DNA from 3 places in the Bartonella sp. WD16.2 genome. Region 3 is predicted to be linked to each of the others. Evidence: predicted binding sites of a transcription regulator. Region 3 holds the regulator's gene; each other region holds the start of a gene.

Region 1 (10,591 bases), 750 kb from region 3:
CCGACAAAATCTCTATGTAATTCAAGCTGTTCATAAGAACTTGAATCCATAAAAACCAACATATCATCTTGCTGATAAAGGAATGTGAAATCCTTTTGTTCAAGCCGCACTCTCTCAACAGTTTCAGCAGCACGAAACCGTTCATTGAGTTTTGTCCCATCAATCAGATTTTTCATTTCAACCTGGTTAAAAGCACCACCTTTTCCTGGCTTGACAGCATTACATTTAACAGCAACCCACAAACTTCCTTGATGTTCGATAACATTTCCAGGGCGAATTTCATTACCATTAATTTTCATTGTTTATATTCCATTTGGTCCCTTTCAAAGACCTATTAATTTTTCAGATCTTATCTAACTTTTTCAAGCCATTACATCTTTTAAAACTTATTTTATTCTTTCAAACCATTATGGTTTTTAAAACCCTCATTTGGTTTTTTCAAATAAGAATCGTTGTGTACCCTAGTCTTTCAGCTTTTTGCAAGACTATAAAATATCTTGGAAGAAAACCTTGAACAATTTTGCAAAAAACCACTCTTATACAAACAATCACCCTATAGGATTTCAAAAAACAACCTCTATAAAAATTATTCAAAAATGATTTAGTGATTTGATGAAAATGATCTCCTAAAAATACCAATCGATTTTCACCCAAAATGCATTAAAGAACAGGTATGAATGCGACCGCTTTTCGTTCTGCTTCCTCCAATTGAGCTTCATCCATTCCCTGGAGCATCACTTCAAGATCAGAAGCTTGTACTTTCGCTTGCTTTGCTACCATATACCACGCAGCAGCAGTAACAATATCGCCTTCTACCCCTATTGCGTCGCGATAAAGTCTTGCCAGATTAACTTGTGCTACTGCAACCATTTTAACGGCATTGTCAAATAATAAATAAAAAGCTCGTTTAAAATCGGTTTCTCCACCACGACCTTCAATTAACCATTGTGCCAACAGCATTTGAGCCATAAGATGCTTATTTTGAGCTGCAATCTCAATCAATCTTCGCGCATTATAATCATCTTTTGGTTTTGTTAAAGTTCCCTCAGACAAAATTTTTGCAGCAGCAAAAGCAGCCTCAGGCTCACCAAGAGCAGCACCCTTTAAAAACAACTTCAAAGCTTGTTCTTTTGCTTCATCTTGCTGGTTTTGTACACTCACACCTTCAAGATGTTTTTTTTCATCGAAAGCTTTATGAAGAAGAATTTGCCCATAATAGAAATAGGCTTCTTTCACACCAGCGTGTAGTGCCTTTTGAACAAACTCTATGCCACGCTCTTTGTCTTTTGTAACAAAAGTCCCACTAAACAACATAAGACCATAGCGCAGTTGTGCTTGTGGATCACCGTGCCTTGCAGCGCTTCCAAACCATAAAGCAGCGCGTTCACCATCAAGGGGAACAGCATATCCTTCCATATACATTTGACCAATCAAAGTTTGCGCAGCTGGATCATTGTATTCAGCACGTTTGAGTGCTTCACGAAAAGCTTTTAAATAATCGCCTTGCATATAATAATCATAGGCTTCATCATATTGCCCTGCTTTTAATATTTGAGCAGAACTCTCACGATCTTGCATCTTTGTCGTGCTTTGAGATATCTTTAAAGAGGATTGATTTTGTGATTCTTCTATTTTGGTAGATTTAACTTCAACATTTGATGCTGCTTTTTCTCCAATAGGGCCTGCAACAGCAGAGCAAGACAAAAAAGCTGTAACAATCAACACATACGTAAACACTTTGATCATGGATGTCCTCTCCCCGTTAATCACAAATATCCCTTTCTATGATAAAAGGAGATTTTTGCATTTTTCTTTAATCTTATCAAGTACAATAAAAGGGTGATCATGAGCAAAAATCATTTCTTCAATGGCAATAAATTCGCATGCCGTTTCTAAGGCTTCATCAACAGTTGCAAGATCACTGCCTGCTTGAATAATAGCAGGAACTTCCATAATCTCAGCCCACCATTTTGCTAATGTAATATTTCGAGGATGAGAAGATGGTTTTTTATCAGCACCTAATTTTCCAAAAAATACATAATCAACTCCAGCTTCAGCAACATTCATAGCACAATGACGTGTTCGTAAATTTCCAAAACCAACTATTTTTTGATTTTTTTTCTGATTTTCTAACACATCAAAAACATCAAGACCACCCTCCAAATGCATCCCATCAGCTTTAATTCTGCCAGCAACACGGCTATCTTCAGCAATAATAAGGGCAGCACCATTGTGTTGAATATCATCAGCATACATCTGAGCACTATTTTGTAAAAAAGCACCATCGCTTTGATCAACAAATGAATCATATAAAATAACGCAAGCAAAAGATTTTGTTTGCAAGAGCTGATGTAAAAATGCAGGCTCAATCATACGCCGAACGTCCAATGTTAGAACCAACTGAGGAAAAGAACAATGTTCAATTGGTTTATTTTTCTGATGGGCCATAAAGCCTCCCTTCAAGATTAAATTAAATAAAGATTTATTTTATCGTCACGCTTTGTTAAAGGCAGATTTACCCCTTTGATCATAAAGAAAGATTTTTGATGGCACATCATAGCACTTTCCCTCACGATACACTTCCTTCAAATTATGATAACCATATCCCTCCTTTATCTTATCGTGATACCCGTATTGATGTGTTGCGTTCTTTAGCACTGTTGATGATTTTCATCAACCATATTCCCGGAACATTTTATGAACATCTCACACACAAAAACTTCGGTTTTTCTGATTCGGCAGAAATATTTGTTTTGCTTTCAGGTGTTTCTCTTGGATTAAGCTTTCATACTCAGGCCCTCAAAAGCTGTCTTACTTCATATGTGCAAAAACTTTGGAAGAGAGCTTTTGTGCTTTATAAAGCACATCTTTTTACCACCTTTACCACATTAACCCTCTTTTTGGGAGCCTCTGTCCTATGGCACTCAGAACAACTTTTATCCATGAATAATATGAGGATATTTCTAACACAACCTTTTATCACATTTTTAAGTATTTTAAGCCTTGGCCATCAACTAGGCTATAATAATATTCTTTCTCTTTATATTATTTGCCTGTTGTTTGCCCCTTTTGCTCTTTATCTCACAGACAAACATAAAGGTCTTCTTCTTTTTATATCATTGATAATATACCTTATATGTGGCTTTTATAGCATTGCACCACCTTCTTATCCACTCCAAGGGCAGTGGTTTCTTAATCCTTTATCATGGCAATTTCTTTTCATTATCGGGTTAACAAGTGCTGTATATCTCAAACAAGGAGGAAAAATCATTTTTCGTCCTTTAATTGTGATTTTTTCAGCAAGTTATCTTGTATTTGCACTGCTATGGGTGCGCTTAGAGTGGTGGGGAAGTTTTGGATCGTCTGACTGGTCTTCACCCCTTATGAACTTTAATAAAACGTTCTTAAGCCTTCCCCGCTTAGTGCATATTCTAGCCCTAGCATCTTTGATCCTTTGTATCCCCTGCTTGCATGAGCGATTTCACGTCTCCCCAAAGCACCCCTTAGCGATTTTAGGCAAACAGAGCTTACCAGTTTTTGTCACCGGCACTATTTTTGCAATGTGCGGACAAATTTTCAAAACACTAACGACAAGCACATTTTTTTCTGACACCCTCTTGATGATAAGCGGTATCGCAATACAATTTGCTGTAGCCTACTATTATGAAAGAAAAAAAACTCATCGTCTTATACTTTCAAGAAACAAAACAAATTTATAAATATTGCCATTTTGCTCATTAACCTTAGCATAAAAAGTCTATTGCGCAATTGCCTTTAAAAAGGCATTTTCTATAACAATGAGAAAATAGATCTTTAATTTCATTATTTCTCATATTGGAGTATGGAGTATAAAGACGTGAGTGCACATGGACCTTCACAAGATAAAACCATTATCATGATGGAACACGATGCTTTTGAAAGCGTTTTTAACCACCTCTATGAAGAGACGATGAACCTTATTGAAGAAACGGCAGATTACATCGATAAAGAAGGTAAATGTGCTACGCGTCACCTTTCAGTCGAAACTTCTGCACTCTATGCAAAAGAAGCTATGTATTTAAGTACACGGCTGATGCAAATTGCCTCCCGACTTTTGCTTTTTCGTGCAGGGCGTGAAGGGGAAATGTCTCCTGAACAAATACAAAAAGAGATTGCAAAAATTTCTCTTCATACACCATCACTAGGACCTCAGACCGCTCATTGGGCAGAATTACCAGAAATTTTCCGCCATTTTGTAGCACGTTCTCTGCGTTTAGAAGAGCGTATGCGCCATATCAGTTATGATATTGATCAAGCCTCTTGCAAAACCTTAAAAAAGAACAATCCTGTAAGCAAACAAATTCAATTACTCAAACGTGCTTTTCGGCGCTCTTAAAAAATCCCTTGCCGTCACTTAAAACTAGCTTCTCACCACTAGCGCTTTCAGCTCTGCACTTTTCCCCTCCCTCACCCTTAAATGCCATCCTCTTCCACCAGCACTCCCTCAAACTCCCGATCTCTTCTCCCAAGTCATCTCCCAATCTCCCAAACCCGCCTTTCACATCAATGCCCTACCCTCCACCGATACAACTCAACCTTGTTCTCATTTTCCTCTCATCAATGCAAGCTTTCTACTCCTCCACGCTCTTGTCAGACACGTCCTCACCAACACATTCAAACCTCACCACTACCATTCTAAAACCCTTCATTCTCTCCACCCATCCTCAACCTTGCCCTTTTCCATCATTCTTAAACTTCTTAAAATCCCTTGCTACCACTTTAAAACCAGTTCCTCACCACTAGTGTTTTCAGCCCCGCGCTCTTCCATCCCTCGCCTTAAATGCCCTACCCTTCACCGATACAACTCAACCTTGTTTTCATTTTCCTCTCATCAATGCAAGCTTCCTACTCCTCCACGCTCTTGCCAGACACGTCCTCACCAACACATTCAAACCTCACCACTACCATTCTAAAACCCTTCATTCTCTCCACCCATCCTCAACCTCGCCCTTTTCCATCATTCTCAAACCTCTTAAAATCCCTTGCCACCACTTTAAAAAAACAGCTCCTCACCATTGGCGTTTTCAGCTCTACACCTTTCTCTGCATAAAAAGCTCAACTCTTTTTCAATTATTTTCATTACACTCTTTTAGTATTTCATTGTATTCTTTTAGCGTTTTTACTGTATTCTTTTGGATTGTATTAATGTTTCTATGTTCTTTTTGTGTATTGCATCTATTCAAGAACAAAGAAATAACATAGGCTTAATTATATGGTAAAAGTGATTCGTATTATAGGCATCGATCCTGGACTACAGCGAACAGGGTGGGGCGTCGTTGATCTATTAGGCAATCATCTACATTTTATCGCATCAGGCACACTACGCTCTGATACACAAAGTCACCTTGCTTCCAGGCTATGTCAACTTCATCAAGGGCTTTCTGATGTTGTACATCGTTTTATGCCTCATGAAGCAGCTGTTGAGAATGTTTTTGTTAACAAAGATGCCACTGCCACTTTAAAACTTGGTCAAGCACGTGCCATTGCACTTCTCGTGCCAGCCCAAGCAGGTCTTCCAGTTTCTGAATATGCCCCAAACACCATTAAAAAGTCTGTTATTGGTGTGGGCCATGGTGCAAAAGAACAAATCCATATGATGGTCAAAACTCTTCTCCCACGTGCTGAATTTGACAGTAGTGACGCAGCTGATGCGCTGGCACTGGCACTTTGTCACAGCACCCACCGTACTAACTTATCCTACAGTTCACAAGGTTAATATATGATTGGCAAATTAAAAGGCATACTTGACAGTATCTGTGACGATCATATCATTCTTGATGTGCAAGGTGTGGGATATAGTGTTTTTGTGTCAAACAGGCTTTTATCTTCTTTACCAACCCTTGGTGAACACTTAAACCTGTTTATTGAAACACATGTTCGCGCAGAGGCCATTCGTCTTTTTGGTTTCACCACAAAAGCTGAACGAGACTGGTTTTGCCTGCTACAAAATGTGCCAGGAGTAGGTGCAAAAGTTGCCTTAGCCATTTTAGGAACTTTATCCCCCGGTGAACTTGCCCAAGCAATTGCATTAAATGATGTAGCAATGATCAAACGTGCCCCTGGCATCGGTCAAAAAGTTAGTGAAAGAATTATAAGCGAATTCAAAAACAAAACACTGCCCTTTAATGAAGAGAGCAAAAACACTGCGCATTTTACTTCAAACCTCCAGGCACAAGAAACCAATCAACCTGTCAACGATGCACTATCGGCTTTGATCAAACTTGGTTTTGAGCGTGATCAAGCAGCACAAGCTTTGTCTTGCGCACTCTCTAGCCTTGAAGAAGAAACTGTTTCCTCAGCGCTTCTCATTCGCCATGGTCTTAAATTGCTTTCCAATTCATCCAACACAAGGTAACTTTTTAAAATACAATATTTTTCTGCTCAGATAAATACAAGGTAACATATATACAAGGTAACAATGCGTAAAGATGAAAGCCAACGCCTTCTTGGTGCCATACCCCTTCCCAATGACCCAGATCGTTCCTTAAGGCCACAAGTCCTTGATGATTTTATTGGTCAAGAAGCAGCGCGTGCAAACTTAAAAATATTTATTGAAGCAGCAAAAGCACGCCAAGAAGCTTTAGATCACGTTTTATTTGTAGGGCCACCAGGGTTAGGAAAAACAACACTTTCGCAAATTATGGCTAAAGAATTAGGCGTTAATTTTCGTTCAACATCAGGACCGGTCATTGCTAAAGCAGGTGATTTGGCAGCCCTTTTAACCAACCTAGAAGAACGTGATGTTTTGTTTATTGATGAAATTCACCGTTTAAATCCAGCTATTGAAGAAATTCTTTACCCAGCAATGGAAGACTATCAACTTGATTTAATCATTGGTGAAGGACCAGCAGCACGTTCAGTCAAAATTGAGCTTGCTAAATTTACCTTAGTGGCAGCAACCACACGTTTAGGATTATTGACCACTCCTTTACGGGATCGTTTTGGTATTCCCATCCGGTTAAGTTTTTATACCATAGAAGAATTAGAATATATCGTTCAGCGTAATGCCCGCCTTTTTTCAGTCCAGATAAGTGATGATGGCGCCCATGAGATTGCATGTCGTGCACGTGGAACCCCACGTATTGCAGGAAGATTATTGCGCCGGGTTTGTGACTTTGCTCTGGTTAAAGGCGCAGAAAAAATTGACCGCTTCATTGCAGATGAAGCCCTTTCACGCCTTGAAGTTGACCACCTCGGTCTTGACCCTCTAGATCGGCGCTATCTGATCCTCATTGCAGAAACTTTTCTAGGCGGCCCCGTTGGCATTGAAACAATTGCGGCTGCTCTCTCAGAACCACGTGACGCCATTGAAGATATTATTGAACCTTATTTACTGCAACAAGGTTTTATTCAGCGTACAGCCCGCGGGCGAATTATTACAGAAAAAGCTTGGGCGCATTTAGGGCTTTGTCCCCCTGAACCAGTAGCCTCACAAAAATCTACACCATCAGCTGACACAGATCATTCCTCACAACCCACTCTATGGGAAAAAGAAGATGACTAAAACCACCACCAATAACACGTATATCAATACCCCCCATACTAACAATACACCCCCCAACACCCCTCTTGCCCATAATATTCGCACCAACAATATTTGTACCAACAACCTTCACGCCAACAATATTTGTGTCAACAATACTCACACCACCGATACCTCAGCCGATCATAATGATGATTTAGCTTATGTTCATGATCTCCCTACAAGAGTCTATGTTGCAGATACTGATTTTTCTGGTGTTGTGTATCATGCGCGTTATTTGGAATTTTTTGAGCGGGGGCGTTCAGAATTCTTGCGAAACATAGGGTGTAATAACATAGAGTTAGCATCAGGCACACAGTCACCATCAGGTATACAAAGGGAAAAACTATTTTTTGTCGTGCATCGCATAGACATTACTTATTCCCGCCCTGCACACATGGATGATCTTTTAACGGTTAAAACACGACTAGAGGGTGTTCAAGGGGCACGCTTTTTCATGAATCAACAAATCATGCGTGATAACATCCTGTTAGTCGAAGCAAAAGTAACGCTTGCTATTATGAATCAAGCAGGAAAACCACGCCGTTTACCTAAAGGTCTTTTTTCTTCCATACTTGTTTCAAAATAAAACTGACTTATTTTTAAAATAACAGAGGAAAAACAAGCGGTTTTGAGTGTTTTTTCTACTTGAACATCTTTTTGTTTAGAAACTTAAAACTTTGTTTTGTCAAATTTAGAAACTATAAAACAATATGCTTTAATGAGATTTTGTAAATAAATTTTCATTTAAAGGAACGATACTATGGCGCACATAGAACTTGGCTCTCCAGATACCCTTGGAATGTGGAGCTTGTTTATGCAAGCCAATTTGGTTGTCAAAGCTGTTATGATTGGGCTTGTTTTTGCATCGGTATGGAGCTGGGCGATCATTATCGATAAAATATTTACTTATCGAAAAATACGCTATGACATCAAACAGTTTGAGCAAATTTTTTGGTCAGGCAAATCTTTAGAAGAGCTTTATGTAACCTATCAAAACCATCATACTAACAGCATCTGCGTTGTTTTTATAGCAGCAATGACGGAATGGAAAAAATCCCTCACCAAAGGGGTTCAACCATCGTTGAATTTACAAAGCAGAATTGAAAAAGCCATGGACTTAGCCTTAGGGCGTGAAAGTGCAAAAATAGAATCAAAATTAGGCTTCTTAGCTACACTTGGATCAGCTGCCCCCTTTATTGGCTTATTTGGAACAGTTGTCGGGATTATGAATTCATTTCTTTCGATTTCAGCTTCTCAAAATACATCCCTTGCAGTGGTAGCACCAGGCATTGCAGAAGCTCTTTTAGCAACAGCAATTGGCCTGTTAGCGGCCATCCCCGCTGTGATTGCTTATAATAAACTCATGCATGAAAGCACTCAAATCATAACGCATATAGAGGGCTTTGCTGATGAATTTTCAACGATCATGTCACGGCAAATTGATGAAAAAATAACCTCAAATTCATTGCGATAGGCGGTTTTTAATGGCACTTTCTCTTGCTTCTCCTTCTCAGAAAAACACACGAAAACGCCGTCGCTTGCAAAATCATTTAATCAATGAAATTAACATAACGCCTTTTGTAGATGTTATGCTTGTTTTATTGATTATTTTTATGGTCTCCGCGCCCCTTTTGGTCAATGGTGTTCCTCTTGATTTGCCTCAAAGCCAAGCAGGACCAGTGCAAACAGACCGCCCTCCCTTAACAGTTTCACTTGATGCACAAGGGCGTTTTGCAATCAATCAAAACTATTACTCTACATCACAAGCATTGATTACAAAATTAAAAGAGCAGCTATCAACTGATCAAACATTGCAAAACCAACGCATTTTTGTGCGCGCTGCCAAAACTGTTGAATATGAAAAAGTTTTACAACTTCTTGCTGATATTCAAAAGGCCGGTTTTTCGCAAGTTGCTTTAGCTAGTTTAGCGCAATAATAAAACCATAAAATTAGATGATCGCAAAAAGCGCATACAAAACCATACAACAGTCCTATACAACGTCGATCAACAGTAAAAAAGGCTAAGGCTTAAAGAAGATGAATACAAGTTCTCATCATAGCATGAAAAAAAGCTTAGCTTTCTCACTTGCAGCCCATATAGCCATTCTCACCTTGGGTGGGATGCACCTGACACATTCCACCTCTTTTCCTCAACACCAATTAGAGGCCATTCCCATCACTTTAGCTCCCCTTGATCAAGAGCTTGCAAGTGCACAAGGCTCAGAAAATGCGCCATTTAACGAACGCCCAGCACCAAAACCAACCACGTGGCCACAAGAAAAAGAAGATGCACACCATATAGGTGATGGAACACTCGACAGTCAAACCCCCTTAAAGCCAAAAGAAAAACTACAAAATAAAAATGTTGAGACAACACCTCTCTCTTTTGGTGAAAAAGATGCATCTGAAACAAAAGCACAATCCCTTACAACACCAAAAATACAAGAAACGAAAACACAGTCTTCTCCACAAACAACGCCAGAAATCACTTCAAAAATCACTGAAGAGACACCAAAAAATGAAAATATAACACTACCAGAGGAACCAGAAACACCTCAAATAACGCAAATACCTGCTCCGACAGAACCTGAAAAAAAACCACAGCAAATCGTTGAGCTGCCAACAAACGCTCCTCTTCCAACTACAAAAATGAAGCCAAAACCCATCAAACACGCTTCATCCCAAAAATCTCCTCACAAAAAAGGTGAACAAACGATTGAGGATATCTTAGCAATGGATGAAAGCAATCTGATCAATCGTGCACGCACGCAAGGAGGTGGAGCAAAACGCTCTAAAGAACAAGAATCTCAAGGTGCACGAAAAGATATTGGCGACACCACAAAAATGGCACAAACTCTTGTCAATCTTGCGGGTGCATGTATTCAAAAAAAGCTTAAACTTGTTGCTATTGGTGGAAATTTAAATAACCGTCCAGTTGTGCGTTTGCAGTTTCAATTAAACCGTAATGGAATGATTATAGGTACGCCAATCATTGAAGCTCTCAAAGGTGATGAAAGCCAACAAAC
Region 2 (10,591 bases), 190 kb from region 3:
CACCAGTACGAATACGAATAGCATTATCAATGGATGAAACAAATATTTTTCCATCGCCGCTATGTTTTGTTTGAGCTGCTTTACGTATTGCTTCAATAGTTTGTTCTAGAATTTCGTCTGCAATAACAACTTCAATTTTTACTTTAGGTAGAAAATCAACAACATATTGAGCACCACGGTAAAGTTCTGTATACTCCTCTTGATTGCTAAAACCTTTTGCTTCTGTTACAGTAATTTCCTGTAAACCAACTTTTTGAAGTGCTTCTTTCACTTCATCCAGTTTAAAAGGTTTTATAATAGCTTCAATCTTTTTCATGCTGAAATGATCTCCAACGTTATTTTGTCTTTTTAGGCTACTATACATTATATTGATAAGCACGAGATGTGCCAACAAATAGTTTCTGTACGAAGAAATCAAAAATAATATAATTGTGTGTTTTTTTGGCAAATAATTCCAACAGGACATATGAAGTAAAATGTTATTATATTATAACATAAAAAGGCTTGTGAAGAATAAAAATGATACAATTATAAGTTATAAACCTTATTTATACATCATTACATTATTAGGTGCGTAAATTATTTTACGACTTGTTTTAAGAGTCTAAATTATGCAAAGGTCTGCGTAACAAAAGCTCTTTTAGAAATTTTCCAGTATAGGATTCAGGGATATTTATAATATCTTCAGGGCGGCCAATTGCAACAATTTGACCACCGCCATCTCCACCTTCTGGTCCTAAATCAATAATCCAATCAGCCGTTTTAATGACTTCAAGATTATGCTCAATAACTACAACTGTATTGCCTTGCTCAACGAGTTCATGCAAAACTTCAAGAAGTTTTGCAACATCGTGAAAATGTAAACCCGTTGTTGGTTCGTCTAAAATATAGAGTGTGCGGCCTGTTGTTTTTCGTGAAAGTTCTTTGGCAAGTTTTACGCGCTGGGCTTCACCACCAGAAAGCGTTGTAGCCTGTTGTCCAACTTTGATATAGCCAAGGCCAGTTTTAACAAGAGTCTTCATTGTGTTATGAATGGCAGGGACAGCTTGAAAAAATTTTTCAGCTTTTTCAACTGTCATATCAAGTACGTCAGCAATAGATTTTCCTTTAAATTTTACTTCTAGCGTTTCTCTATTATAGCGTTTTCCTTGGCATATGTCACATGTAACGTAGATGTCAGGTAAAAAGTGCATTTCAATTTTGATAACACCATCGCCTTGGCATGCTTCACAACGTCCCCCTTTGACATTAAATGAAAAACGTCCTGCTTGATAACCACGAGCCTTTGATTCAGGAAGCTCAGCAAACCAATCGCGGATTGCGGTAAAAGCACCTGTATAAGTTGCTGGATTGGAGCGTGGAGTACGCCCAATAGGTGATTGATTAATATCAATGACCTTATCAAGCAATTCTAGTCCTTCGATTTTGGTATAGGTTGCTGGGTTTTGATGACTTCCCATAATGTGGCGTGACGCAGCTTTAAAGAGAGTTTCAATAAGAAATGTTGATTTTCCTCCACCTGAAACACCAGTTACGCAAGTAAAAGTCCCAAGAGGGATATCGACATTAATATTTTTAAGGTTATTACCTTGGGCACCAATTACTTTGAGTACTTTTGACTTTGATATTTTACGTCGCTTAGCGGGCATAGTAACTGCCATTTTTCCTGAAAGATATTGGCCTGTAAGCGAGGATGGATTATTCATAATTTCCTGCGGTGTACCTTGAGCAATAACTTCTCCACCATGAACGCCTGCAGCAGGGCCAATATCCACTACATAATCTGCTGTAAAAATGGCATCTTCATCATGTTCAACAACGATAACTGTATTGCCAAGATCACGTAAATGGCACAACGTTTTTAAAAGGAGTCCATTATCGCGTTGGTGTAGACCAATAGACGGTTCATCTAAAACATAAAGAACACCTGTGAGGCCAGAACCAATTTGAGACGCTAGCCGAATGCGTTGACTTTCTCCGCCTGAAAGTGTTCCTGAATTTCGAGATAAGGTAAGATATTCAAGTCCCACATGATTTAAAAATTCTAAACGTTTACGGATTTCTTTTAAAATACGTGCTGCAATACTACGTTGTTTTTTATTAAGATACTGATCAATATTAGCAAACCAATCATTTGCTTTTAGGATAGAGAGTTCTGATACTTGCCCAATGTGCATTTCGTTAATTTTAACACAGAGTGCTTCTGGTTTTAACCGATGACCATTACAAGCTCGACAAGGTGAAGAAGACATGTAATATTCGATTTCTTTATATGAGCCAGCAGAATCGGTTTCTTTCCATCGCCGTTCCATATTTGGAATAACGCCTTCAAAATATTGGGTTGTTGTGTTAGAGCAGCCTTCATCTTCGTGAATAAGGGGAATTTCTTTTGTTTTTGTACCGTATAAAATAACATGCTGGGCTTCATCTGAAAGTTCACACCATTTATCTGTAAGTTTAAATTCATAGGCTTTGCCTAACGCTTTTAGTATTTGGTTATGGTAAGGTGAGGGTGATTTAAACCAAGGGGCAATGGCTCCAGATTTTAAAGTAAGATTTTCATTGGGTACAATTTTTGCTGGGTCAATTGCTTTTTGAATGCCAAGCCCATCACAAGTGGGACAAGCACCAAAAGGGTTGTTGAATGAAAAAAGGCGTGGCTCGATTTCAGGAATAGAGAATCCGGATATAGGGCAGGCGAATTTTTCTGAAAAAATGAGTCGTTTATGTGTTTCATTTTTTGATTTGTTGGTAGATTCCTTTGAGGTTTCCTTTATTGTCAAAGGTTGATCTGCCATTTCAGCAATCGCAAGTCCGTTTGCAATCTGCAGACAGGTTTCTATACTATCAGCTAAACGAGAAGTAATGTCATGACACACAACAAGGCGATCTACCACTACGTCTATATCATGTTTATATTTTTTATTAAGAGGAGGGATGTCAGGAATTTCGTAGAAATTGCCATCAACTTTGGCACGTTGAAATCCTTTTCTTAAAAGTTCTGCTAGCTCTTTTTTATATTCACCTTTTCTTCCTCGCACTAAAGGTGCCATAATAAAAATCCGCGTACCCTCTGGTAAGGCCATAATTTGGTCAACCATTTGGCTGATTGTCTGATTTTCAATAGGGAGGCCTGTGGCAGGTGAATAAGGGATACCGATACGAGCAAAGAGAAGGCGCATATAATCATAAATTTCAGTTACAGTACCAACTGTTGAACGAGGATTACGGCTAGTGGTTTTTTGTTCGATAGAGATAGCAGGGGACAGACCATCTATTTGATCAACGTTTGGTTTTTGCATCATTTCCAAAAATTGGCGTGCATAGGCAGAAAGGCTTTCAACATAACGACGTTGACCTTCGGCGTAAATTGTATCAAAAGCTAAGGATGATTTACCTGAGCCGGAAAGTCCTGTTATAATAATTAATTTATTGCGAGGAAGGTCAAGATCGATATTTTTAAGGTTATGTTCACGTGCGCCGCGAATAGATATATATTTCTGGTGAGACATGTTGATCCTTGGCGTATGAACAAAAAATTTACACTATTATATGAAATAAGACCTTTCCTTTGAAATTACAATGTGTTCCATTATTATAAGAGAAAGAAGAGTGTAAATTCTTTTGGAAAGAGAAGTAAAAGTACAGCTTTTTTCCTTTATGATGGATATAAGCTAGATGTTTTTATTGTCTTTTACTATAAGAAGGTAGTTTAAATTTTGGAGTTTGTATAATGGCTGGTAGCCTTAATAAAGTTATTTTGATTGGTAATCTTGGTGCTGATCCTGAAATCCGTCGTTTGAATTCTGGTGATCAAGTGGCAAATCTACGTATTGCCACTTCGGAAAGCTGGCGTGACCGTAATACGAATGAACGTAAAGAACGCACCGAGTGGCATAGCATTGTTATTTTTAATGAAAATCTTGTAAAAATTGCGGAGCAATATCTAAAAAAAGGCAGTAAAATTTATATTGAAGGTCAATTGCAAACACGCAAATGGCAAGATCAAAATGGTAATGATCGTTATACGACAGAAATTGTTTTACAAAAATATCGCGGTGAATTACAAATGCTTGAAGGTCGTGGCGCTATGGATGGTGGGGAGAGAATGCACGAAAATCCATTAGGTAGTGATGACTTTGGGGATAGTAGTTTGGATCGAAAAGAAAATTTTAGCCAAAACAATAATTATTTGGAAGGAAATTTTTCACACCAATTGGATGATGACGTTCCATTTTGATAATCTATAAAAGATGTTATTATTGCTTTTTATTTTCAAACAAGAAGGGTAAATTTCTAATTTAAAGTTTATTGTCTTATAAGAAAAGTAAAAAGAAACTTATTTTGTATCATGCAGTTAAACTGATTAGTAAATGTATTAGAAGGTATGTGGCAGGTTATAACATAAGGAGCGCTAAGTTGTGCTCATGTCAAAAAGCATGGTAAGTAGATTGAAGATGAAAGATTATTGTAAAGGCAATGATCTATTTCTTAAAGTCTTTATTTTAGTATTTTTGTTGAGAAGATTGCCTAAGATACGCGGGGAATTTGAAAAGATTGCATTGGGCATTGTTTATTTCATTTTTTAACTCAGGGGAGCGGATTATGTTCATTTCATTTCTGATTCTTCATATAAACAAGTAATATATTAGAAATTATTGTTCAATTCTTACTCTCTTATGGGGAGGGGAGTTAGCATTTTAAAGTATTTTTCGATATAAAAGATCAAAATGATTCTTTTTTGAAAGTATTAGAACTGTGACCGATCTTACTCCACTGACAGAACGTGATGTGCTGACCGGTATTGAGCCAGTTAGTATTATTGAAGAAATGCAACGCTCCTATCTCGATTATGCGATGAGCGTGATTGTATCACGTGCATTACCTGATGTGCGTGATGGATTGAAACCTGTTCATCGTCGTATTCTTCATGCAATGAATGAAATGGGTCTTTCTTTCAACAAATCTTATCGTAAGTCAGCGGGTGTTGTTGGTGAAGTAATGGGGAAATTTCATCCTCACGGTGATGCTTCGATTTATGATGCATTAGTGCGCATGGCGCAGGATTTTTCTTTGCGAAATCCGTTGATTAACGGGCAAGGGAATTTTGGTTCTATTGATGGTGATCCACCTGCAGCGATGCGTTATACAGAGTGTCGTTTAGAGAAAATCTCAGAAGAACTTTTAGCTGATATCGATAAGGATACTGTTGATTTTCAAGATAATTATGATGGACGTGAACGTGAGCCTATGGTTTTACCAGCACGTTTTCCTAACCTTTTGGTAAATGGATCGGGTGGTATTGCTGTAGGAATGGCGACTAATATTCCTCCACATAATCTTGGTGAAGTTGTTGATGGATGTATCGCTTTAATTGATGATCCCAGTATAACGCTAGATGAGATGATTAAAATCATTCCTGGTCCTGATTTTCCTACGGGTGGTATTATTCTTGGCTGTTCGGGTATTCGTTCGGCGTATGAAACGGGGCGGGGTTCAATTATTATGCGTGCTAAAGTCGATATCGAAGAAATTCGTAATAATCGGCAGGCAATTATCGTAAGCGAAATACCTTACCAGATTAATAAAGCTACAATGATTGAAAAGATAGCTGAATTAGTTCGTGATAAACGTATTGATGGAGTTTCTGATTTACGTGATGAATCTGATCGTGATGGGTATCGGGTTGTTATTGAGCTTAAGAGAGAAGCTGTTGCGGATGTTGTTTTAAATCAACTATATCGTTATACGCCACTGCAGGCCTCTTTTGGTTGTAATATGGTTGCGTTGAATGGCGGAAAACCTGAGCAGATGACGTTGCTTGATATACTTCGTGCATTTGTTTCTTTCCGTGAAGAAGTGGTAAGTCGGAGAACAAAATATCTTTTACGTAGAGCGCGTGAGCGTGCACATGTTTTAGTTGGGCTTGCTATTGCTGTTGCTAATATTGATGAAATTATAGCATTAATTCGCAAGGCATCTGATCCACAAATAGCGCGCGCACAATTAATGGAGCGGCGTTGGTTGGCTATTAATATAGCACCTTTAATTAAGCTTATTGATGATCCTCGTCATATTATCCATGAGGATAATACATATCATTTATCAGAAGAACAAGCGCGTGCTATTTTGGAGTTGCGTTTGCAGAGGTTAACAGCACTTGGTCGCGATGAGATTGCTGACGAATTAAATAAAATTGGTGTAGATATTACCGATTATCTTGATATTTTGGCATCGCGTTCACGAATTATGGGTATTGTTAAAGATGAACTAAACGCTCTTCGTGAAGTATTTGCAACTCCTCGGCGCACTGTTTTTGGTTTCGGTAGTGCGGATATGGATAATGAAGATCTGATCGCACCAGAAGAAATGGTGGTGACAGTTAGTCATAGTGGTTATATTAAACGTGTGCCTTTAAATACGTACCGTGCCCAACGTCGTGGGGGTAAGGGGCGTTCTGGTATGGCTACAAAAGATGAGGATTTTGTAACCCGTTTATTTGTAGCTAATACACATACACCGGTTCTTTTCTTTTCGTCACGTGGAATTGTCTATAAAGAGAAAGTTTGGCGTTTACCTATTGGTACGCCGCAATCGCGTGGGCGAGCTTTAATTAATATGCTGCCCTTGCAACAAGGTGAGCGTATAACAACAATTATGCCTTTACCAGATGATGAGGAAGATTGGAGCAAACTTGATGTTATGTTTGCAACAATGCGTGGGACTGTACGTCGCAATAAATTATCAGATTTTGTTCAAGTTAATCGTAATGGTAAAATTGCAATGAAATTTGGTGAAGAAGGAGATGAGATTCTTTCCGTAGAGACCTGTACAGAGTATGATGATGTTGTTCTTACAACAGCGAATGGACAATGTATTCGTTTTCCTGTGAGTGATGTTCGTGTGTTTGTTGGGCGTCATTCAATGGGGGTACGTGGTATCAACATGGGTGATAGTGATAAAGTCATTTCTATGACTGTTTTAAAGCATGTTGAAGCTACGTCGACTGAGCGTTCTGCCTATATTAAACGCGTGATCAGTGAACGGCGTGCAGCTGGTGCAGATGATGAAGATATTGTCATTGGTGATGAAGAGTCAGAAACAACCGTAACAGAATTAACAGATGAACGTTATATGGAGCTTAGTGCCCATGAACAAATGCTCTTAACAGTTAGTGAGTTTGGTTATGGAAAACGGTCTTCCTCTTATGATTTTCGTATTTCAGGACGTGGAGGAAAGGGGATTCGTGCAACCGATCCATCCAAAACAGCTGAAATTGGTAAGTTAGTGGCAGCCTTTCCGGTGGAAGCGCAAGATCAAATTATGCTTGTCTCAGATAAAGGGCAGCTTATTCGTGTTCCTGTTAATGGTATTCGCATAGCTGGTCGTTCGACCAAGGGGGTAACGATCTTTAATACAGCAAAAGGTGAGAAGGTTGTATCAGTTGAGCGTATTTCTGAGCCTGAAGTTAATGCTAGCGAACCAGATATGGAAGAAAGTGAGCAGCATTGCAATGTGGTTGATGCGGACGACGAAGTGTAATTGTGAAAACATTGGAGTAAATGATGACCATTGCTCTTTATGCAGGTTCTTTTGATCCTATTACAAATGGTCACCTTGATGTTTTGCAAGGCAGTTTATTATTGGCCGATGAAGTGGTGGTAGCTATTGGTATACAAAGTGGAAAACAATCACTTTTTAGTTTTGAAGAGCGTGTTGATTTAATTACACAAGTCGGGAAAGACTTATTAAATACAGGTCCTGATCGATTGCGAGTTATTGCATTTGATAATCTTTTAATTAATAAAGCGCGTGAAATTCAAGCTTCGTTTCTTATTCGTGGTTTGCGTGATGGTACTGATCTCGATTACGAAATGCAAATGGCAGGGATGAACAAGATTATGGCTCCTGAATTACAAACTGTTTTTTTACCGGCAAGCGTTTCTAGTCGTCCAATAACTTCTACATTAGTGCGCCAGATTGCTGCTATGGGGGGGACGTTATGCCTTTTGTTCCTCAAAATGTTGCACAAGCTTTGTGTTTGAAATTTAAATCCTTGAAGGAAAAATGATTGTGTATATTAGAATTTTTGCCATTTTAACATGTATTGTTTATCTTTTTTCATTTAATGCTTTAGCAAATGAGCATAATACCCTTGTTTTATCCCTTAAAAATGGTGATGTTGTTATTCGTTTACGTCCTGATCTTGCGCCAAAACATGTCGACAGAATCAAAAAATTAACAGAAGAGGGTGCTTATAATAATGTTGTATTTCATCGTGTTATCCCTGGTTTTATGGCGCAGACAGGCGATGTAAAATTTGGAAAAAAAGATAGTACTGATTTTGATCTTAAGCGCGTTGGTATGGGTGGTTCAAATTATCCTGATTTAGTAGCAGAATTTTCAAAACAGCCATTTAGGCGTGGTACTGTTGGTATGGCACGTTCACAAGATCCTCATTCAGCAAATTCTCAATTCTTCATTTGTTTTGATGATGCTACTTTTTTAAATGAACAGTATACTGTTGTTGGGGAAGTTGTAAAAGGAATGGATGTTGTCGATGAAATTAAGAAGGGCGCTGTCAGTAATAATGGATCTGTAACAAATCCTGATGTTATCAATGCTGCTCATTTGCAACGTGATCAATAAATCAAAGGATAATTATATGGCTGAGATTAAAGACCCAGAAAATACTTTAATTCTTGAAACAACAAAAGGCAATATAGTGATTGAATTGTTTGCTGATTTAGCTCCTGGCCATGTGGTGCGTATTAAAGAGTTAGTGCGTGAAGGTGCTTATGATAATGTTGTTTTTCATCGTGTTATTGATGGTTTTATGGCTCAAACTGGTGATGTGAAGTTTGGGAAAAAAGACGGTCAGAAATTCGATTTATCGCGTGTGGGTATGGGAGGATCGGATAAGCCTGATTTGAAAGCAGAGTTTTCGAATATTTCTCATAAACGTGGTACAGTTTCTATGGCACGCAGCCAAAATCCAAATTCTGCTAATTCGCAGTTTTTTATCTGCTTTGAAGACGCTCCTTGGCTTGATCGTCAATATTCTATATGGGGACAGGTTGTGGAAGGTATGGAAAATGTTGATAAGATCAAGCGTGGTGAACCTGTTGTAGAGCCTGATATGATTATCAAAGCCAAAATTGCTGTGGATACAAAGTAGTATTAGAATATTGTGCAGATAATTTCTGTTTACGGTTTAATTTGGAATTTTATTGAGATTAATGTGAACTGTGTGTTTTTGTGTAAATAAAACTTTTCAATTTTGAATTTTCGAAATAACGGGCCCTATTATTAAAATTGGCTTCTTTACATCAAAATGCACGTTTTCTTTATATATATTCTTCAAAAGCAAATCTTACAAGATTTTTTATGTTTGTAATTTTCTAAGCTTTTTAGTGAAAAGAATACACTTAGTTTTTGTGAAGCAAAATATTATTCCGGTATAGTTGAAGTATTTGTTTTGGTTCTGTTACTCTAATTTATTTGGGTAGATGCTATTTCTATCTTATTTGTTGTGTTTAAAATTGCGTTTAGAGTGTTGAAAAAATATTAAAAAAAGCAGAAATACTAAATTATTTTTATTTATAAAATAAAGTAACAGTTCCGATTATCAGTTTACATTTTAGCGAAAAATTTCAAAATGGGCTTCAAAAATATAAAATGGAGCAGCACTATTTTGTTTTCAATGTAAGAAGATGTGTATTTTATTCTGAATGTGACAGTATGCATAATCATAAAATGGATTCAGAGAAATTGATTATATTCATACCTAAAATTATTTAAGTATTTATGACACTAAAAACATACAAAAATAAAGTTATTGCTATCTAAGTACAACACTTAAGGTTATTTAGAACTGTAGTGGATAAATGTTAATATTTTAAGATATTTAACCCGAACACTACAGATATTTTTTTCGTCAAGCTGTTTTTATTGTGTTGATTGGTAGATAATAAATTCTCATTTATTTCGTTGAATTTTCTTAATGCTGGTTTCGGTGTTTAGTAAAGTAAATTCATTTTATAACACTTATAATAATGCGATCAAAAAAGGAGTTGTGTTTTTTTGTTGCTATAACGATATGAATTTGTTTAATCGAAAAGACGAAAATAATGGTTAAGACGTTTCACTATAGACAAAATTGCTCAAGATGAACAGGCACGTTTGGGTGAAATTATAACAGGACGTGGACGTATTCGCACACCCGCATTCATGCCAGTTGGAACGGTAGGGACCGTTAAGGCTATGTATATGGATCAGCTACGTGATCTTGGGGCAGATGTTATTTTGGGTAATACTTATCATTTAATGTTGCGTCCTGGGGCTGAACGGATTGCACGTTTAGGAGGCTTACATGAATTTGCTCGTTGGCCTGAACCTATTTTAACGGACTCTGGTGGTTTTCAAGTTATGTCGCTTTCAGGGATTTGTAAAATCACAGAGAAATGTGTGATTTTCCGCTCTCATATTAATGGAGCGTATTATGAAATGAGTCCAGAACGTTCTATTGAAATCCAAGGACTGCTTGATTCTGACATTCAAATGCAGCTTGATCAATGTATTGCATTACCTG
Region 3 (10,591 bases):
TCGATTGATATCAGCATTCAACACATCAGTTAACGAGCCGAAACGTTCTATTAAATTTTTGGCTATTATTTTTGTGTTTATTCGAGGAAGAGTACGAAAAAGTAATAGTTCAAGATATTCATAATCCTCAATTGCATTACCTTTCGTCTTTAAGTAGCGTTTACGCAGGCGTTCACGATGCCCTTCATAATGTTTAGTTATTTTTGAATTTGTTTTAAGCTTTTTATTTTTTGTTTGTGGTATCAAATTAAGCGGAGCACGTGATGTTAGCTCAAAGGAATTACTTTGCATGTCTCCATTTTTACTTGATTTTTTAGCCATAATATTACTACATTTATTTAAGCGTATGAATTTGGAACATAAAAAATATCTTTAGGAGATTCAGTAAATATTTCGCATCCTTGACTTGTTACGCCAATTGTATGTTCATACTGTGCAGTAAGTGAACGATCGCGTGTTACAGCAGTCCAACCATCAGATAAAATCTTAATTTGTGGCTTACCAAGGTTAATCATAGGTTCAATTGTAAATATCATGCCTTGTTTTAGTTCTTCACCTTCCCCTGGGGTTCCATAATGTAAAATATTTGGTGCATCATGGAAAAGTTGACCAATTCCATGACCACAAAAATCTTTTACAATTGAGCATCTTTCAGATTCTGCGTAACGCTGAATGGCTGCACCAATATCACCTGTAGTTGCACCAGGTTTAACTGCTGCGATTCCCCTCATAAGGCTTTCATGAGTTATTTTCAGTAAGCGCTCTGCAGCACGCTTGATTTTTCCAACAGGAAACATGCGACTTGAATCTCCATGCCAACCATTGAGAATGAATGTTACATCAATATTAACAATATCACCTTCTTGCAAAGGCCTTTTATTGGGTATGCCATGACAAACAACGTGATTGATAGATGTACAGCATGAGTGGCTGTATCCATGGTAATTTAAGTCAGCAGGTAAAGCACCACGTTCAGCTCCATAAATAAAGACGAAATCATCAATTTCTTGTGTAGTGATACCAGGTTTAATGATGTCTGTGAGTGCATCAAGGCATTCTGCTGCAATGCGACCAACTTTGCGCATTTCAGAAAAAGCATAGTCGTCAAAAATACGAATTTGTCCATTAAATTTTAAGGGTACTTTATTATATTCAATATAATGGGTCATTTTTTTTGCTATTTTCTATTTTTACTTGGTGAATCGGAAAAATACCTTTTATACTTACGTGACATTTTATCGCATAAAATTCTACCCCTGATTTTAAAGCTAAATCGAATTTACACCCATAAATAGGATCAAGATCACGACAAATTGTAAAAGCTGAACAATCTTCTCGTTGAATGATGTAAAGCATAACAGCTCGCTTTCCTTGTTGCACAATTTTTATGAGCTCATCAAGATGGCGTGCACCACGTTTTGTTATGGTATCGGGAAATTCTGCTAATCCCTTTTGACGTATGAAATGAACGTTTTTTACTTCCAGATAACATTCTGGAAGGGTGTCATCGTGTAGAAGAAAATCAATACGTGAATGTGTACCGTAGCGTTGTTCACTTAAGATAGTTTTATATCTGCTTAATTCAGGTAATAAGCCATTTTGAATTGCTTCTAATGCAAGTTTGTTAGGCAAAGTTGTATTAATGCCAACCAAAGTATTATCTGCTTCGACAATTTCTAATCGATATGGATATTTTCGCTTAGGGTTATTACTGTATGAAAGCCAAACATTAGAGTTGGGAGTTGTTAATCCAAGCATCGAACCAGTATTAGGAACTGAAACGGTAAAGATATGCCCATCATTCTTTCTCACATCAGCAAGAAAGCGTTTATAACGGCGGATCAGTTTTGCAGGATAGAGCTCAGGAATAAAGAACATCTCCCTTTATTAAAGGGCATGATCTTATAATTCAACTCAAGACTTATATTCAGATGAGTTGAAGCACATCAGATATGGTTACATTGGCATAAAAAATAACAGTTGTAACAATCAATAGCATTGCTATGAGTGCAAGAGTCATTTTTCTTTCAGAATTCATATTTAATCCTTTTTTAGATAAATCAATGAATTTCTATTGAGAAGATAAAATTGACTACAATTTGTTACTAAAAAGGTTATTTCATGGAGTATTGATTTGAGAGGTTGAGTTGCAGAAAAAATTAGCTATAGAGATATGATTTACGAAGATCGGTGAAATGAATGGCTGGGACAAATAGGAATTGTCAAAATATAATGAATGGTCCAATTATTGTCTTAGTTGAGCCGCAATTGCCAGAAAATATTGGTATGGTGGCAAGAGCAATGGCAAATTTTGGACTATTTAATCTTCGGCTGGTTAAACCGCGAGAAGTATTTCCAAATGAAAAAGCTAGAGCTGCAGCCAGTAAAGCAGATCATATTATTGATAATGCGTTAGTTTTTAATACATTGTATGATGCAATCGCAGATTTAAATTATGTTTTGGGCACAACAGCACGTAAAAGATGTGGCTTTAAGACTGTTAGAAGTGCTGTAGAAGCAGCAAGTATTTTACGTTATCATGAAAGTGTTGGGCATAAAATAGGTATTTTATTTGGCAGAGAAAGGTGGGGACTTAAAAATGACGAAATTAGCTTTGCTGATGAAATCGTTACTTTTCCGGTTAATCCTGCTTTTGCCTCATTAAATATTGCACAGGCAGTTCTGTTGATGTCTTATGAATGGATGAAATCCGGTTTAGATGATTTAAATGATACAGCTTTTCGTGTAGCAGAAATGAAACCCGCAGATAAAGCCACGCTGCACGGTTTTTTATCGCAATTAGAAAATGCTTTGGATTCTCGTGGGTATTTTAGACCGCAAGAACGCAAAGAGGTGATGGTCCTCAATATACGCTCTGTTTTTACACGTGCTAATTTGAGCGAATCTGAAATTCGACTGCTACGAGGAGTTATATCTTCATTGGATTATTTTTCACCTCAATTTCCACGGGGTAGTGGTGCGCCTGTGGGACGTAATCGCAAAAAGAAAATCATAACAGGTGTAAACACCAATGAGTGAGCGGCCACTTCTTTTTTTTGATAGCGGTATTGGTGGGTTAACAGTGGTGAAGGAAGTGCGTGCTCTTATTTCTGAATTCCAGTTTATTTATGTTGCTGATGATGCGGGGTTTCCTTATGGTGTTTGGAGTGAAGATGCTTTGAAACAGCGCATTTTAAAGATTTTTACAAATCTGTTAAAACTTTATAATCCTGCTTTATGTGTTATTGCTTGCAATACAGCTTCTACATTGATGATAACAGATTTACGGCGAAAATTTCCTAATATTCCTTTTGTTGGGACTGTACCTGCGATTAAATTAGCAGCTAAAAAGACAAATTCAGGTCTTATTTCAGTGTTAGCAACTCCTGGAACGATTCAACGTGCGTATACACATAAATTAATAGATTCTTTTGCTAATCAGTGCCATGTTCAGCTTGTAGGGAGTACAAAGCTTGCAAGGTTTGCTGAAAATTATTTACGTGGGAGTCCTGTCGATGACGAAGAATTACGTCATGAAATCTTACCATGCTTTGTTGAGAAAGATAATAAATATACAGATGTTATTGTCTTGGCTTGCACACACTATCCTTTTTTAATTAATTTATTTCACAAGCAAGCTTTATGGCCGGTAAGTTGGATTGATCCAGCAAAGGCTATAGCCAGGCGCACCAGATCGTTATTATTAGAGGAAATACGAAATAAAAATATAAAGAAACATGAAGATTGTGCTTTATTTATATCGCAAAATATAGAAATTGCAACTGAGCATTTATTACAAAAGTTTAGTTTTAATATAGTAAAGGGAGTTGACTTTAAAGTATAATTGAATAAAGTTATTTGAACTTTTTCTTTTAAGAAAATAATATTAATTGACGTGTCCCGTGGATAGCTTTCAAAATTTGTGTGTAAGATATCCTGTCAGTCTTCATTTTAGAAGGCAGAGGAGGGTGCGTTTCCTTGAGGTCTATATTTTGATCTTATTTTTTATGTGAAGGAAATGCGATGAGTAAGCGCGAATCAACAAAATATAAAATTGACCGCCGTATAGGGGAAAATATCTGGGGGCGTCCCAAGTCTCCTGTAAATCGCCGTGAATATGGTCCTGGTCAACATGGGCAGCGCCGTAAAGGAAAGCTTTCTGATTATGGTGTCCAATTGCGTGCTAAACAAAAATTAAAAGGATTTTACGGTGATATTTCAGAAAAACAATTTCGTAAAATTTATGAAGAAGCTGTTCGTCGTCGTGGTGATACAAGTGAAAATCTTATCGGCCTTTTAGAATCACGTTTGGATGCTATCGTCTATCGTGCAAAATTTGTACCTACTATTTTTGCTTCTCGTCAATTTATCAATCATGGTCACATCAATGTAAATGGTCGGCGTACGAATATTCAGTCATACCGCTGTAAACCAGGCGATGTTATTGAAGTTCGTGAAAAATCAAAGCAACTTGTTTTGGTCTTAGAATCTATACAGTTAGCTGAGCGTGATGTACCTGAATATATTGAAGCAGATCATAGCAAAATGAAAGCGACCTTTATTCGTATTCCTGCTTTTTCAGATGTTCCTTATGCTGTTCATATGGAACCTAATTTAGTTGTTGAATTTTATTCACGCTAAATTGAGTGTAAAAAATTATCATTTCCTAATTTGGTTGTATATTTTTAAAATTGGCGTCATTTTGTATCTATTGAAATTGATAACATTTTTAGAATCTGTTGGCATTATCAGTTTTTTGCTGCCATAAAGTCCGTGCATTTTATTTTTTTGACTGTTAATATGCAGTCTACAGACGAGATTTAACATAATTTAAATCTTATTATGTGTTACTATTTGTATCATGATTGTAAAATAAACCATTGTATTATACACAGGGTATAGTACTATAAATCAATCTTTTTAGTAATATCGGACAATAGAAAAATGTTGGTATAGGTGGTCTTTTGGAGGAGAATTTTGATGATTGCCATCCAATGTTTCGAGTTGCCCCTTCAACTGTAGAATTTAATAAATTACGTAAACGACTTTTACGCTATATACGGCAAGCGTTTGATGATTTCTCTATGTTGTCTTCAGGGAAAAAATGGCTTGTTGCTTTATCTGGTGGGAAAGATTCTTATGGTTTGTTGGCTCTTCTCTTAGATTTAAAATGGCGTGGTTTTTTACAAATTGAAATTTTAGCTTGTAATCTTGACCAAGGTCAACCAGGCTTTCCAAAGCATATTCTTCCTGATTTCTTGAATAATTATCAAATTCCTTATCGCATTGAATATCAGGATACTTATTCAGTTGTTACAGATAAATTAACACCAACACAAACATATTGTTCGCTTTGTTCCAGGTTGCGGCGCGGGCATTTGTATCGTATTGCCCGTGAGGAGAAGTGTTCTGCATTAGTACTTGGACATCATCGTGATGATGTTTTAGAAACATTTTTTATGAATTTATTTCATGGTGGTCGCTTAGCGGCTATGCCTGGAAAACTTATAAACGATGAAGGAGATCTTTTTGTTTTGCGTCCTCTTGTTTATGCAGCTGAAGAAGATATGAAGAAATTTTCTCAAGCAATGCAATTTCCTATTATTCCTTGTAATCTTTGTGGTAGTCAAAGTGGTTTACAACGCAATGCAATAAAAGAAATGCTAAACGATATCGAAAAAAGAATGCCAGGGCGTAAAGATACTATGATTCGTGCTTTGACAAATGTACGCCCAAGTCATTTACTTGATAAAAAACTTTTTTCCTTTAATGCTTTACTATAATTTAAACTGCAACACCATAAAGATCGTAGGCATCGGATTGTTCGATTTTAACGGTAACAAATTCACCGGTACGAAGTGGTCGCCGTGATGATACATGAACAACGCCATCTATCTCTGGAGCATCATATTTACTGCGGCCTTTAGCCACTTTACCTTGACTTTCATCAATGATGATTTGAAGTCTTTTTCCAATCTTTTTCTTTAAGAGACGAGTAGAAATTTGTTGTTGTTTTGCCATAAAGCGATGCCAACGGCTTTCTTTCACTTCTTCCGTAATGCTTTCTAATTCAAGATCATTTGCAGCAGCGCCTTTTACTGCTTCATATTTAAAGCAACCAGCACGTTCAATTTTTGTTTCTTCTAACCATTCGAGAAGCATCTCAAAATCTTCATTAGTTTCTCCTGGAAAACCAACAATGAATGTTGATCGCAAAGTGAGATCTGGACAAATTTTTCGCCACTTTTCAATTCTACGATTCGTTTTTTCCATATGAGCTGGGCGTTTCATATTGCGTAAAACAGTTGGTGATGCATGCTGAAAAGGGATATCTAAATAAGGGAGAATTTTTCCTGCAGCCATAAGTTCAATAACTTCATCAACATGGGGGTAAGGATAAACATAGTGCATTCGCACCCAAACACCTATATCTCCTAGTTCACGACAAAGATCCAAAAATTTAGCTTTTATTGTTCGGTCTTTCCAGGAACTTTCAGCATATTTAATATCAATACCATAAGCACTAGTATCTTGTGAAATAATCAAAAGTTCTTTTACACCTGCTTGTACAAGCTTCTCTGCTTCACGGAGAATATCACTTATGGGGCGCGAGACCAAATTACCACGCAGGGCAGGGATAATACAAAAACTACATCTATTAGAGCATCCTTCAGAAATTTTTAAATAAGCATAGTGGCGAGGTGTAAGACGGATACCTTGCGGCGGAACTAAATCAATAAAGGGGTCGTGTATTGGAGGAACGATTGTATGAACTGCTTGTATGACGTTTTCATATGCTTGTGGTCCAGTAATAGCTAATACACTAGGATGTGCTTGACGAATGACATCAGGTTCAGTGCCAAGGCATCCAGTTACAATAACTTTTCCGTTTTCTTTGATAGCTTTTTCAATATTAGCTAGTGATTCAGCTCGTGCAGAATCAAGAAAGCCACAAGTATTAACAATAACAAGATCGGCTCCTTGGTGTTTATGTGAGATTTCGTACCCCTCAGAACGAAGACTTGTAATAATACGCTCAGAATCTACAAGTGCTTTTGGGCAACCGAGAGAAACAAAACTAATACGAGGTACTGCCATAATTAATCCTTGTAATTCTTTAATAAAAATTTAGCTTATCTATTATTCTTACTTTTAGGAAAAATGTTCGTATGCCCTTTAAGCTTTAAATGTATTTGATACATTTTGAGACAAAATTATGTAAACTTATTTATAATATTTCACGAACATACAGAATATAAAAGACAAAGATGCTAATAAGTGGCATTATCGATTAACCATCATAGAAACGGTTTCATATGTATGAACATTCCATAAACGTACACAGCTTTTTATATATTTTCAGTTATTTTGTCTTTTAATAATGGCGAATAAGCCCAACAAGTTTGCCTTGTATGTGGACACGTTCAGGCCTATATATACGCGTTTCATAATGAGGATTTGCGGCTTCTAATGCAATCGAAACCCCTTTACGTCGGTAACGTTTTAAAGTTGCTTCTTGTTTATCAATTAATGCAACAATAATTTCACCTTGTGTTGCTGTACTTTGACGTTTAACAATTATAGTATCTCTATCAATAATACCTGCTTCAACCATAGAATCACCTTTAACTTCTAAAGCATAATACTCACCTAAACCAATCATATCAGGTGGAAGAGAAAGTGTATTTGTTTGTTGCTGTATTGCCGAAATGGGTACACCAGCAGCGATACGGCCCATAATAGGGATAGTAATATTTTCTTTGTTTTTTGTGTCAGAATTATCAAGATTATCAAAGTCTTGAAATGTTTTTCTTTTGTTTTTTTCTACTATACTTGGAAAAATTTTACGTGCAGAAGAAAGATCAAATGTTATTTTATCAGGAAGCCGGATAACTTCCACTGCACGAGCACGATTTGGTAAACGACGTATAAAACCACGCTCCTCTAAGGCTGTAATCAGCCTATGAATGCTCGATTTTGAAGCAAGCTCTAATGCATTTCTCATCTCATCAAAGGAGGGGGGAACACCAGTTTCTTTCATATGATTGTGAATGAATAAAAGTAGCTCATATTGTTTACATGTCAGCATTCAACATTCCAATCAAAAAATCGAAAAAGAAAAAATAGAAGACAAAGTATAAGTATTTCATGATTATTCTACAATTTTTTATAAAATAACGCAAAACTCTTTACTTTATTTTTGATTCTAGAAATTTAACTCTAGAGAAAGAATGCAGATTCAGTTGTTTTTTTATTTGATAATATTCTATATATCATTGTCGAATTGATATTTTATAGCTATATGTGGAATATCGTGTTTTTAGTAAGATGTAATGATCATTGACGAATAGAAAATTGCTTAAAATTTTAAATAAAGCTAATTTATATTAGCTATATTTCTTTCAGATACAATTATAACTTTTAATGTTCTTTTTTATGGGTATCAATCAAAACTTTCTCAAGTTAGATAATAACTTTCATATGGTTTTATAGTTAGTTTTTGAAAAGGATTATCTATACCTTAAAAATAGCCTCAAATATTTTACTTTTACTAACTTCTATTAGTAATATGTCAATTAAAGAATAATCTTTCAATTAAGTGTAAATAGTTACGAATTTCATAGTTGGAATCGCTTTATACAAATTATTAATTCATAAAATTTAGCTGCTGTTATGAACGGTTCAGTCACACTAAAATTGTGCAAAAAAAAGCAAAAAGTTCTTGAAGATCTGAATCATTAATATTCTATTATTCAGTTGAATAACACCATTTGCTGAAAAACGTATTTCCTGCCCATATTAATGGGTGTAAAGAATGCAATATGCTATTGTATATTATTCTACTTATATTCAAAAAGAATGCATAAAATAATGAGAAAGTTGAGTGCAATGAATAGTATTTTGGTAAACAAGGTAAAAAATAATATTTTTTCATAAAAGGTGTTGACCAAATGAAAAGTCGACCGTATGTTCCCATTTCATTTTCCACAAACAAAATAATTGTGTGGGAGCGCGTAGCTCAGTTGGTAGAGCAACTGACTTTTAATCAGTAGGTCCAGGGTTCGAATCCCTGCGCGCTCACCATAGATAATGTTTTAAAATTCCCCGTAAATTGGTGAAAAATTATTTAGACTATTTATAAATTATACTTATCTTCTATTATTCATATAAAATAAGCCCGATTTAATTCACAACTTATATTATGATGTTTTATTTCTGATTTTATATTTATAATCTATTGATTTTGTTTAACTTTAATACACATTAGGTAGTATATTATTTTCACAAATTGTAACAAATATTCTTTTATGTTACGTTACTATCTTGATGAGAGATTGATTTTTAGAATACCATGAATCTTAAGAATATAACCATTCATTGGGTATAAATTTCTGATTATACGCAAAGAATGCAATTTGATATTTACAGTAAAAGCTAAGAAGGGAATGCAGGGTGATAATGCTTTTAAATAGTAAAAAAAAATTAATCTTCGTTGTTAAAGTGATCTTTCAATTTGTGCCTATAATTGCTGTTGCTGGTTTATTAACAGCTTGTGCGAACCAAACAACACAATTTACAGGGAAAAGTCTCAATAATAAGACACCTGTGATAAAGGCGGCAAAGGCTGTTAATGTACCTGAAAAGGTTTTAAATGCACAGCAGAAATCAAAAAATAAAGGTGGTAGACCTGTTGTTGGTAAACCTTATCAAATAAAAGGGAAATGGTATTATCCAGAAAACGATCCAACTTATAAACGTGTTGGTCAAGCATCATGGTATGGTTCAGATTTTCATGGGCGTTTAACTGCAAATGGTGAAATCTATGATATGAATCTTTTAACTGCTGCCCATCCTACAATGCCTTTGCCCAGTTATGCTCGCGTTACAAACTTGGAAAATGGCTCTTCTATTATTGTTAGGGTAAATGACCGTGGTCCTTTTATAAAAGATAGAATTATTGATTTATCCAAACAAGCTGCGACAATTCTTGGTTATGTCGATAAAGGGGTGACAAATGTTAAAGTAGAGTATGTCGATAAAGCGCCTGTAAATGATTATGATAGTGCTTATTTAATGGCCTCTTATACATCTAGAGATTATAATTCATCTATGATGCTAGCATTAGCGAATACTCTAGAAGACAAGAAAGATACTATTAATACAGGTCACCAAAAACAACTAATGAAGGCCACGATGAATCCAAAACAACCAATTAGGACTTTTTTGATAAAATTACCAGATATTGGTCCTGTTTTGATTGATAAACCTACATTACTAGATCAAATAGCTTTTGCTGATAAATTTAATGAAGAAAATCCATGATAAACCGATTGTAATTGTTTTATTAAGGGAAAACACTGTGTTTTTTGCAATACGCATTTAAGAAGTGGCAAATAATCCAGGAAAACTCTGGATTAATATAAATGTCTTCATAAAAACAAAGTTGAGTTAATATATTTACAGCAAGCCAATAGCTGAATGAGATGTTATAGGTAAATTCTATATAACAAGGAAAAATGTATAATATGAAACATTAATAATATAATGTATTTTATAAATTTATTTTAATAATTATAAAGAAACATGAAAA

What was found. The regulator LexA, encoded in region 3, represses DNA repair genes until DNA is damaged. The targets are predictions, from matches to a motif close to TGTTCNNNNTGTGTTCNG.
Region 1: ruvC (crossover junction endodeoxyribonuclease RuvC) is a predicted target of LexA. The motif match lies at 5,221-5,238, and genes of this name have one in related genera.
Region 2: uvrA (excinuclease ABC subunit UvrA) is a predicted target of LexA. The motif match lies at 3,680-3,697, and genes of this name have one in related genera.

The regions. Positions count from the first base shown of each region.
Region 1 is NZ_CP019781.1:1,467,019-1,477,609, forward strand. It holds gene efp (elongation factor P) at 1-299, opposite strand, end outside; gene BWD162_RS06445 (tetratricopeptide repeat protein) at 661-1,746, opposite strand; gene BWD162_RS06450 (thiamine phosphate synthase) at 1,783-2,448, opposite strand; gene BWD162_RS06455 (OpgC family protein) at 2,547-3,719, shown strand; gene BWD162_RS06460 (DUF1465 family protein) at 3,857-4,375, shown strand; gene ruvC (crossover junction endodeoxyribonuclease RuvC) at 5,252-5,755, shown strand; gene ruvA (Holliday junction branch migration protein RuvA) at 5,759-6,394, shown strand; gene ruvB (Holliday junction branch migration DNA helicase RuvB) at 6,458-7,543, shown strand; gene BWD162_RS06485 (YbgC/FadM family acyl-CoA thioesterase) at 7,665-8,150, shown strand; gene tolQ (protein TolQ) at 8,325-9,038, shown strand; gene tolR (protein TolR) at 9,049-9,501, shown strand; gene BWD162_RS06500 (cell envelope biogenesis protein TolA) at 9,603-10,591, shown strand, end outside.
Region 2 is NZ_CP019781.1:902,343-912,933, reverse strand. It holds gene BWD162_RS03850 (P-II family nitrogen regulator) at 1-316, opposite strand, end outside; gene uvrA (excinuclease ABC subunit UvrA) at 597-3,512, opposite strand; gene ssb (single-stranded DNA-binding protein) at 3,734-4,240, shown strand; gene gyrA (DNA gyrase subunit A) at 4,759-7,542, shown strand; partial or broken gene coaD (pantetheine-phosphate adenylyltransferase) at 7,566-8,071, shown strand; gene BWD162_RS03825 (peptidylprolyl isomerase) at 8,074-8,649, shown strand; gene BWD162_RS03820 (peptidylprolyl isomerase) at 8,666-9,178, shown strand; partial or broken gene tgt (tRNA guanosine(34) transglycosylase Tgt) at 10,131-10,591, shown strand, end outside.
Region 3 is NZ_CP019781.1:712,312-722,902, forward strand. It holds gene radC (RadC family protein) at 1-321, opposite strand, end outside; gene map (type I methionyl aminopeptidase) at 339-1,169, opposite strand; gene sfsA (DNA/RNA nuclease SfsA) at 1,153-1,878, opposite strand; gene BWD162_RS02910 (RNA methyltransferase) at 2,200-3,039, shown strand; gene murI (glutamate racemase) at 3,032-3,844, shown strand; gene rpsD (30S ribosomal protein S4) at 4,024-4,641, shown strand; gene ttcA (tRNA 2-thiocytidine(32) synthetase TtcA) at 4,995-5,783, shown strand; gene rimO (30S ribosomal protein S12 methylthiotransferase RimO) at 5,785-7,098, opposite strand; gene lexA (transcriptional repressor LexA) at 7,376-8,089, opposite strand; tRNA gene BWD162_RS02940 (tRNA-Lys) at 9,009-9,084, shown strand; gene BWD162_RS02945 (septal ring lytic transglycosylase RlpA family protein) at 9,460-10,323, shown strand.